2 regions of the Cognaticolwellia beringensis genome follow, and region 2 is predicted to be linked to the other one. Evidence: predicted binding sites of a transcription regulator. Region 2 holds the regulator's gene; the other holds the start of a gene.
What was found. Region 2 encodes NrdR, which represses ribonucleotide reductase genes. Its sites were predicted from a motif close to AAACACNANATNTNGTGTTT; they were not measured.
Positions count from the first base shown of each region.

Region 1: nrdA (class 1a ribonucleoside-diphosphate reductase subunit alpha) is a predicted target of NrdR. The motif match lies at 2,294-2,313, and genes of this name have one in related genera.

Region 1 covers NZ_CP020465.1:3,999,328-4,003,770, reverse strand. The annotation lists gene ubiG (bifunctional 2-polyprenyl-6-hydroxyphenol methylase/3-demethylubiquinol 3-O-methyltransferase UbiG) at 150-857, shown strand; gene B5D82_RS16830 (HAD family hydrolase) at 951-1,628, shown strand; gene nrdA (class 1a ribonucleoside-diphosphate reductase subunit alpha) at 2,438-4,443, shown strand, end outside.
Region 2 covers NZ_CP020465.1:228,671-233,113, reverse strand. The annotation lists gene ribBA (bifunctional 3,4-dihydroxy-2-butanone-4-phosphate synthase/GTP cyclohydrolase II) at 1-573, opposite strand, end outside; gene B5D82_RS00955 (riboflavin synthase) at 585-1,244, opposite strand; gene ribD (bifunctional diaminohydroxyphosphoribosylaminopyrimidine deaminase/5-amino-6-(5-phosphoribosylamino)uracil reductase RibD) at 1,319-2,446, opposite strand; gene nrdR (transcriptional regulator NrdR) at 2,474-2,932, opposite strand; gene glyA (serine hydroxymethyltransferase) at 3,118-4,377, opposite strand.

The DNA.
Region 1 (4,443 bases), 890 kb from region 2:
TCGATAAACTATTAATACAATAATTTCGCGCTATAAATAAACCGACTAGCATTTTAACTTAAATTTAAATGAATCAATTTTGACACTAGGCGTACAGTAATTATTGGTTTAGAATCGCCGTTATTAGAAGACAAATAATGATAATAGCCATGTCTAACCCTTTAAATGTTAATCCCGACGAAATTGCTAAATTTGAACAAGTAGCCAGCCAATGGTGGGAACTTGACGGTGATTTTAAGCCCTTACATCAAATTAACCCTTTACGCCGACAGTTTATTTGTCAGCATGTTGGCGATATCTTTGCTAAAAAAGTAATCGATGTGGGTTGCGGTGGCGGTATTTTAGCCGAAAGCCTAGCACAACTTGGCGCAGAAGTTACCGGGATTGATATGGGGCAAGAGCCCTTAAATGTTGCCAAACTGCATGCTTTAGAAACAGGTGTTAGCGTTGATTATCAAAAAATTACCGCCGAAGAGAAAGCGCAGCAGCAAGCACAACATTATGATGTAGTCACTTGTATGGAAATGTTAGAACATGTGCCTGATCCTGAGTCAATCGTCAGTGCCTGTGCACAAATGGTTAAGCCTGGTGGTTTCGTTTTTTTCTCAACACTAAATAAATCATTAAAAGCTTACTTATTAGCCATTGTAGCGGCCGAAAAAATATTCAAACTCGTACCCAATGGCACACATGATCACAACAGCTTCATTCGTCCATCTACATTAATAGCGTGGGCTGAGTCGTTCGATTTAAAATGTATCGATGCCGCCGGTATTCATTATAACCCGTTGACTGAAAATCATAAGTTGACCTCATCGCTTGATGTGAACTATATCCTGTGTTGCCAACGCGTTTAACATTTACAACTATAACGAATAACGCGTTGATATAAAGTATTCAATATCGACGCGGCCCCTCCTTTAAATTACCTAACGAAAAAGAGCAACATTATGTCAACCGAAAATCAAACAACAAAGCCAATTGCCAGCGTACTTTTTGATTTAGACGGCACATTATTAGATACCGCTGATGATTTAGGTGCGGCATTAAATCATGTGTTGCAACGATATAATAAACCTGTTGTAGCGGCTAAAGATTACCGTCCTGTTGCTTCAGACGGCGCATTAGGATTGCTTAACCTTGGCTTTGGTCATGATATTAAAAATTATGACTATGAAGTTTTACGTCAACAATTTCTCGATTACTACCAAGAAAATATTGCCGTGCATACTCGCCTATATTCAGGCGTAACTGAGCTTCTACAACACTTAGAGGCCAATGGAATACCCTGGGGAATTATTACAAATAAGCCAGAAGGCTTAACAAAAATACTGTTACCCCATTACCCTGAATTTATTAACTGTGCAGTAATGGTGGGTGGTGACACGCTCACTAAACGAAAGCCAGACCCAGAGCCGATATTGCATGCCTGTGAGCTAATTAATGTTAATAATCAACACTGTTACTATGTGGGTGATGCCCTGCGTGATATACAGGCAGGGAATAGTGCTTTAATGAAAACTTTTGTCGCTAATTGGGGCTATATTTTAGCTGATGAAGATTGCTTAACTTGGCAGGCTGATCACATAATTGATACACCAACCGATTTACTCGCTTTTATTAAGTAAACACGAATATAGGGGAAACTCTTTTGCTGAATGCCCCCTTTTAAGTTTCAACTTGAATCGTTATAGAGAGTGGCATTGCTCTATATTATATTGATATGAATATGTTCTGCTACATTCACAATCGACAAAGACTAACCTACCTTTTGTCGTTTACTGATCAGAGCATTTAGTTTTCTATAAAGCACCTCACCATAACCCAATCTATGTTCCTTAGAGTATTCCCTTGTTTATTCCCTAAAAAGCACCTATTTCAGCAAATTTATATGAATAGCCATGACTAACCGTTTATTAGTGAATAATTGCGCCAATACTGCATACTCATTCAGGTTAAGAACATAAATCAATCTGCAAGCGTTGATAAAACAATCACTCGTCAATATATGTGAACAAGAATTAAGCCAAATAATTAACCCATTGAATAATATAGATTATATATTTTATATTCTCTTTTGACATATAAACCTTAAAAATTAAAATAAAATAATTTAGGGCTGAAAAAAAAGTTAAAATAAGCATTGCGTTTTATAAAAACCAAAATTAAAAAGCACTACTAAGTTAGTTGTTACTAACAGAACTTTTACTCTAAAAAAATCAAGTAATATTAGATAATTTATATCGCTTGCATTGTAGTGCAAACCTCACTATCTTGTGATTAGTTTTTTAAAAACCCCAATATATAGTGCATTTTTCATTCAAAGACATTTTGAATGAAATACGATTTACCTCGTATAAATGACATTTTGAGGCAATTAACATTATGAGCACCTATTTTGGGTGGTTATAACAACAAATAGATTTACAGGTCTTTCATGAATAACAAACTCTTTGTTACAAAACGCAATGGTTCAAAAGAACTCATCGACTTAGAAAAAATCCACAAAGTTATTGCTTGGGCAGCTAATGGCCTAGACAATGTTTCGGTGTCTCAAGTTGAATTGAAATCTCATATTCAGTTTTATGACGGTATTAAAACCGCTGACATTCATGAAACCATTATTAAATCAGCCGCTGATTTAATCTCGGAAGAAACGCCTGATTATCAATACCTATCAGCACGCTTAGCTATATTCCATTTGCGTAAAAAAGCTTACGGACAGTTTGAGCCACCTAAGCTTTACCCACATGTAGTAAAACTAGTTGAAGCAGGTAAATACGATCAGCATTTATTAACTGATTACAGCGCTGAAGAATTCGAACAGTTAGAAGCTTTTATGGATCACGGTCGTGATCTAGATTTCAGTTATGCAGCGGTAAAACAGTTAGAAGGTAAATACCTTGTTCAAAACCGTGTAACCGGTGAAATTTATGAAAGTGCGCAATTTCTTTATATTTTAGTAGCGGCTTGTTTATTCGCTAAATACCCGAAAGAAACCCGTCTAGATTATGTTAAAGGTTTTTATAACGCTATCTCTACCTTTAAGCTTTCACTACCAACACCTATTATGGCAGGTGTTCGAACGCCAACTCGCCAATTTTCGTCTTGTGTATTAATTGAATGTGGCGATAGCTTAGATTCAATTAACGCGACAACAAGTTCAATTGTAAAATATGTTTCTCAGCGTGCAGGCATTGGTATTAATGCCGGTCGTATTCGCGCACTAGGCAGTACAATACGTAATGGTGAAGCATTCCATACTGGTTGTATTCCATTTTATAAACTTTTTCAAACAGCGGTTAAAAGCTGTTCGCAAGGTGGAGTTCGTGGTGGCGCAGCTACCCTATTCTATCCACTTTGGCATTTAGAAGTTGAAAGTCTACTGGTCCTTAAAAATAACCGTGGTGTTGAAGAGAACCGCGTTCGCCATTTAGATTACGGCGTGCAGTTTAATAAATTGATGTATCAACGTTTGATTAAAGGTCAATCAATTACCTTATTTAGTCCAAGTGATGTTCCTGGCTTATACGATGCCTTCTTTGAAGATCAAGATAAATTTGAAGAGCTATACGTTAAATACGAAGCGGATGCTTCAATTCGTAAAAAGTGTATTAAAGCGATTGAACTGTTTACTTTATTTGCCCAAGAGCGTGCGAGTACGGGTCGTATCTATTTACAAAATGTTGATCACTGTAATACACATTCACCATTTGATCCAAGTGTTGCCCCTATTCGTCAAAGCAATTTATGTTTAGAAATTGCCTTACCAACGAAACCAATGAAGGATGTTAACGATCCTGATGGTGAGATTGCGCTATGTACATTATCAGCCTTTAACTTAGGCGCTATTGACAGCCTTGACGAATTAGCAGGCTTAGCTGATTTAGCCGTACGTGCATTAGACAGTTTATTAGATTATCAAGACTATCCAGTTCCGGCTGCACATACCGCAACTATGGGCCGTCGTACATTAGGTATAGGTGTTATTAACTACGCTTATTACTTAGCAAAAAATGGCGTTTTCTACTCAAACGGTAGTGCGAATAACTTAACTCATCGAACTTTTGAAGCTATTCAATACTATTTATTAAAAGCGTCAAACGAATTAGCGATTGAACAAGGTGCATGTCCTAAGTTTAATGAAACGCGTTTATCACAGGGTATATTACCTATCGATACTTACAAAAAAGAAATCGATAACATTACCGGTGAAGCACTTCATTTAGATTGGGAATCACTGCGCGCTAGTATCAAAAAGCACGGAGTTAGAAACTCAACGGTATCGGCACTAATGCCGTCAGAAACCTCATCTCAAATATCTAATGCAACCAATGGTATTGAGCCACCTCGTGGTTTAATCAGCATTAAAGCAAGTAAAGATGGTGTTTTAAAGCAAGTCGTACCTGAGTATCAACGATTAAAAGATAACTACGAATTACT
Region 2 (4,443 bases):
AGTCCCCATTTTAATGCCATGTTTTTCAGCAATAATTTCTAGATCTGGACGACGCGCCATGGTGCCGTCTGCATTCAAAATTTCAACAATAACCGCAGCGGCTTTAAGGCCTGCTAAACGTGCTAAATCTACACTGGCTTCAGTATGTCCGGCACGGTTTAACACGCCGCCATCTTTAGCAATCAAAGGGAAAATATGACCCGGCTGTACAATAGAATTGTGATTGGCATTTTTGCCAACAGCTGCTAAAACAGTCGTGGCACGATCGGCAGCAGAAATTCCTGTAGTAACCCCTTCAGCTGCTTCAATAGAAACAGTGAAATTGGTAGTGAACTGAGCGTCATTTTTATCAACCATTAACGGTAATTTTAAAAGCTCACAACGCTCTGCCGACATTGGCATACAAATTAAGCCACGACCGTGAGTTGCCATAAAATTAATAGCTTCTGGTGTAACTTTTTCTGCCGCCATGATGAAGTCACCTTCATTCTCGCGATCTTCATCATCCATTAAGATGACCATTTTACCTTGAGCTATATCGTCGATAATCTCTTCTGGCGTGTGTAAATTCATGAAAACCTCTTTTATTTAATAAAACCGTTGCGCGCTAATAACGCATGCGTAACACCAGACTCATCTTGCTTGTCGGCTGTTTGCTTGGTAAGTAATCTTTCTATGTAGCGGGCAATTAAATCAACTTCAAGATTAACTTTCGTGCCTACCTGGTATTTACTGATAATTGTTTGGTCTGTGGTATGTGGCACAATTGTTAAACGGAATTTATCATCGCTTAAACTGTTTACCGTTAGGCTTGTGCCATCAATAGTCACGGAGCCTTTTTCGGCAATATATGCTGATAATTCTGCTGGCATAGTTAACCAGTAATCGATGCTATTGCCTTTATGCTCGATAGCGCTAATTTCACTCACCGCATCAACGTGACCTGAGACCATGTGCCCACCAAATCGCGTAGTTGGTAACATCGCTTTTTCAAGATTGACGCTATCACCCATTTTATAATGTGCTAAACCTGTACGCGTTAAGGTTTCACTGGAAACATCGGCGCTAAAGCTAGCGGCATCTAGGGCAACAACCGTTAGGCAAATTCCATTGGTGGCAATTGAGTCGCCTAATTTAACATCTGACAAGTCTAATGTTGCCGTATCAATAGTGACGCGCGCGCCGTCACCTGAGCTATTAATCGCTCTTAAACGCCCTACGGCTTCTATTATTCCTGTAAACATAATATCTCTCGTCGTCTGTATAGCTTATGAATTGTTATTTATACTGAAAATAGATTGTCAATCAGTGCCTGCGCTTATTGACTAAACTTTGCCGTTATCCTGATATCTTTACCTACCATACGCACATCACGAATATCAAGAATCTTAGCCTCTGATAACTTTATTATTGTTGGCATACTCACTAAACTTTTACCATCACTGCCGATCAGTTTTGGTGCTTGGTATAGCACTAGCTCATCCACTAAGTTTGCGTTAATAAACGCACCCGCTAGTTTAGCACCTGACTCAATTAATATGTCATTTAACCCTTGTTGGGCCAAATAAGCTAATAATAGGCTTAGATCGACATATTCACTATCTACAGCTTTAGAAATTGTGACTTGTTCTACAAAATGCGGCCAAGTTTGGCTTTTTTCAATAGCATGTCGAATTAATAATATTTTACTTGTTGTTTTAAAGATAGCGAGATCCGGTGTTAAACGATTTTTACCATCAATAATAATCCGAACTGGCTGTCTAACATCGGCTTCTGCATAACTATTTTTAAGTGTCCCTAAGGCATCCCAACGGACATTCATTCTGGCATCGTCAAAAATAACAGACTCTGCGCCACAAATAACTGCACAGCTTTGCGCTCTTAGGCGTTGAACATCTGCGCGGGCATCGGGAGACGTTATCCATTGGCTTTCACCACTGGCCATGGCAGTTTTTCCGTCTAGACTTGCCGCTAACTTACAGCGCACATAAGGTAACTTTTTGGTCATTAATTGAATGAAGCCTGGGTTCAATGCGATAGCATCTTGTTCCAGTAAACCAAATTGTGTGGTTATGCCCGCGGCGGCTAATAGTTCAAGGCCACGACCCGACACCTTTGGATTTGGATCAACCATAGCGGCAATAACATGACTAACCTGCGCTTTAATCAATGCTTCTGCGCATGGAGGCGTTAAACCGAAGTGACTACAAGGCTCTAGCGTAACATAAGCGGTAGCACCTTTAGCTTTGCTGCCAGCTTGTTTTAGCGCATGAACTTCGGCATGTCCTTGCCCTGCTTTTTTGTGAAAGCCTTCACCAACAATCTCGCCATTTAGTGCGATAACACAACCTACTCGAGGGTTCGGTGACGTAGTAAAGTGACCACGCTTTGCCAAACAAATGGCGCGCTGCATAAATTGATGATCTTTTAACGAAAAATTGCTCATTAAGCCACTCTAGATTAAGTAATACGTTTATGATTCATCATCGCCTAAACGTGCGATTTCTTCACCAAATTCTTTAATGTCTTCAAATGAACGATACACAGAAGCAAAGCGAATATAAGCTACTTTGTCTAAACTCTTGAGTTGCTCCATGATAATAGTACCAAGCATTTCACTCGACACTTCGCGCTCGCCAGTTGCCCGCAGTTGTGATTTAAGTTTATTGATCGACAACTCCATCTCTTCTGTACTCACGGGTCTTTTTTCTAATGCGCGCAATAAGCCATTACGCATTTTATCTTCATTAAAAGGTTCGCGGGAGCCATCTCGCTTAATAATGCGTGGCATTACTAATTCGGCACTTTCAAAAGTGGTATATCTTTCATGACATGCTAAGCATTCACGACGACGACGCACTTGATGACCATCTGACACTAAACGAGAGTCGATAACTTTAGTATCGTTGGCTGAACAAAAGGGACAATACATTGATGAGTTCCGAAGTTAATGAGTCATGAACAATTTAATCACGATATTTTAATTGAAAAAAGTTCATTTAGCGAAATATCTTACCAAATAAAAATCAGCTAAAAAAAATGGCCACAAAGGTGGCCATTTTAGGTTATTACTTGACGTTTAATAAAGTAATAACAAGATTTTTTGATTACTAAAGCTTATGACTGGTAAACAGGGAAGCGAGCACAAAGTTCACTAACACCAGCACGGACTTTAGCGATAACATCTTCGTTTTCAATATCATCCAAAATATCACAAATCCAACCAGTGATTATTTTTGTTTCTTCAACACCAAAACCACGACGAGTAATTGCTGGAGTACCTAAACGTAGGCCAGAAGTTACAAATGGTGAACGTGGGTCATTTGGCACAGAGTTTTTATTCACTGTGATATGAGCACGACCTAACGCGGCATCTGCATCTTTACCAGTAATATCTTTATCAATAAGATCAAGGAGTAATAAATGGTTTTCAGTGCTGTTAGAAACAACTTTGTAGCCACGCTCTTGTAATACTGCAACCATAGCTTTGGCATTATCTAATACGTTTTGCTGATAAACTTTAAATTCTGGTGTTAATGCTTCTTTAAATGCCACGGCTTTCGCAGCAATAATGTGCATTAATGGTCCACCTTGACCACCAGGGAATACAGCGCTGTTCAATTTTTTATAAATTGCTTCATCATCACAAGCAGAAACGATTAAGCCACCACGTGGGCCGGCTAATGTTTTATGTGTCGTCGTCGTAACAACATGCGCGTGTGGCACTGGGTTAGGATATAAACCTGCTGCAACTAAGCCGGCAACATGCGCCATATCGACGAAGAAATACGCCTCAACTTTGTCGGCAATTTTACGCATACGCGCCCAGTCAACAACACCAGAAAACGCTGAGAAACCACCAATGATCATCTCTGGTTTATGCTCTATGGCTAAACGCTCTAATTCAACGTAATCAATATCGCCAGTTTCAGGGTGTAAACCGTATTGAATTGCTTCGTATGACTTACCTGAAAAGTTAACATGTGAGCCATGAGTTAAGTGACCACCGTGCGCTAAGCTCATACCTAACACTTTCCCGCCAGGAGTAACTAAGGCTTGAAAAACAGCTGAGTTTGCTTGTGAGCCTGCATGTGGTTGTACGTTGGCATAAGTAGCGCCAAATAATTCTTTTGCGCGATCAATCGCTAACTGTTCAGCGATATCAACATACTCACAACCACCGTAATAACGCTTACCAGGATAACCTTCGGCATATTTATTAGTCAGCTGTGAACCTTGGGCTTCGAGTACACGTGGACTACAGTAGTTTTCCGAAGCGATGAGTTCAATATGCTCTTCTTGGCGAACAACTTCATTGCTCATTGCTTGATAAAGTTCTGGATCAAAATCTGCAATATTCATATCACGTGTAAACATGTTTTATCCTCAAATAGTCTGCTATAAGCAATACTGGGGGTGGCGTTAGTTCAAAATTAATTGCGG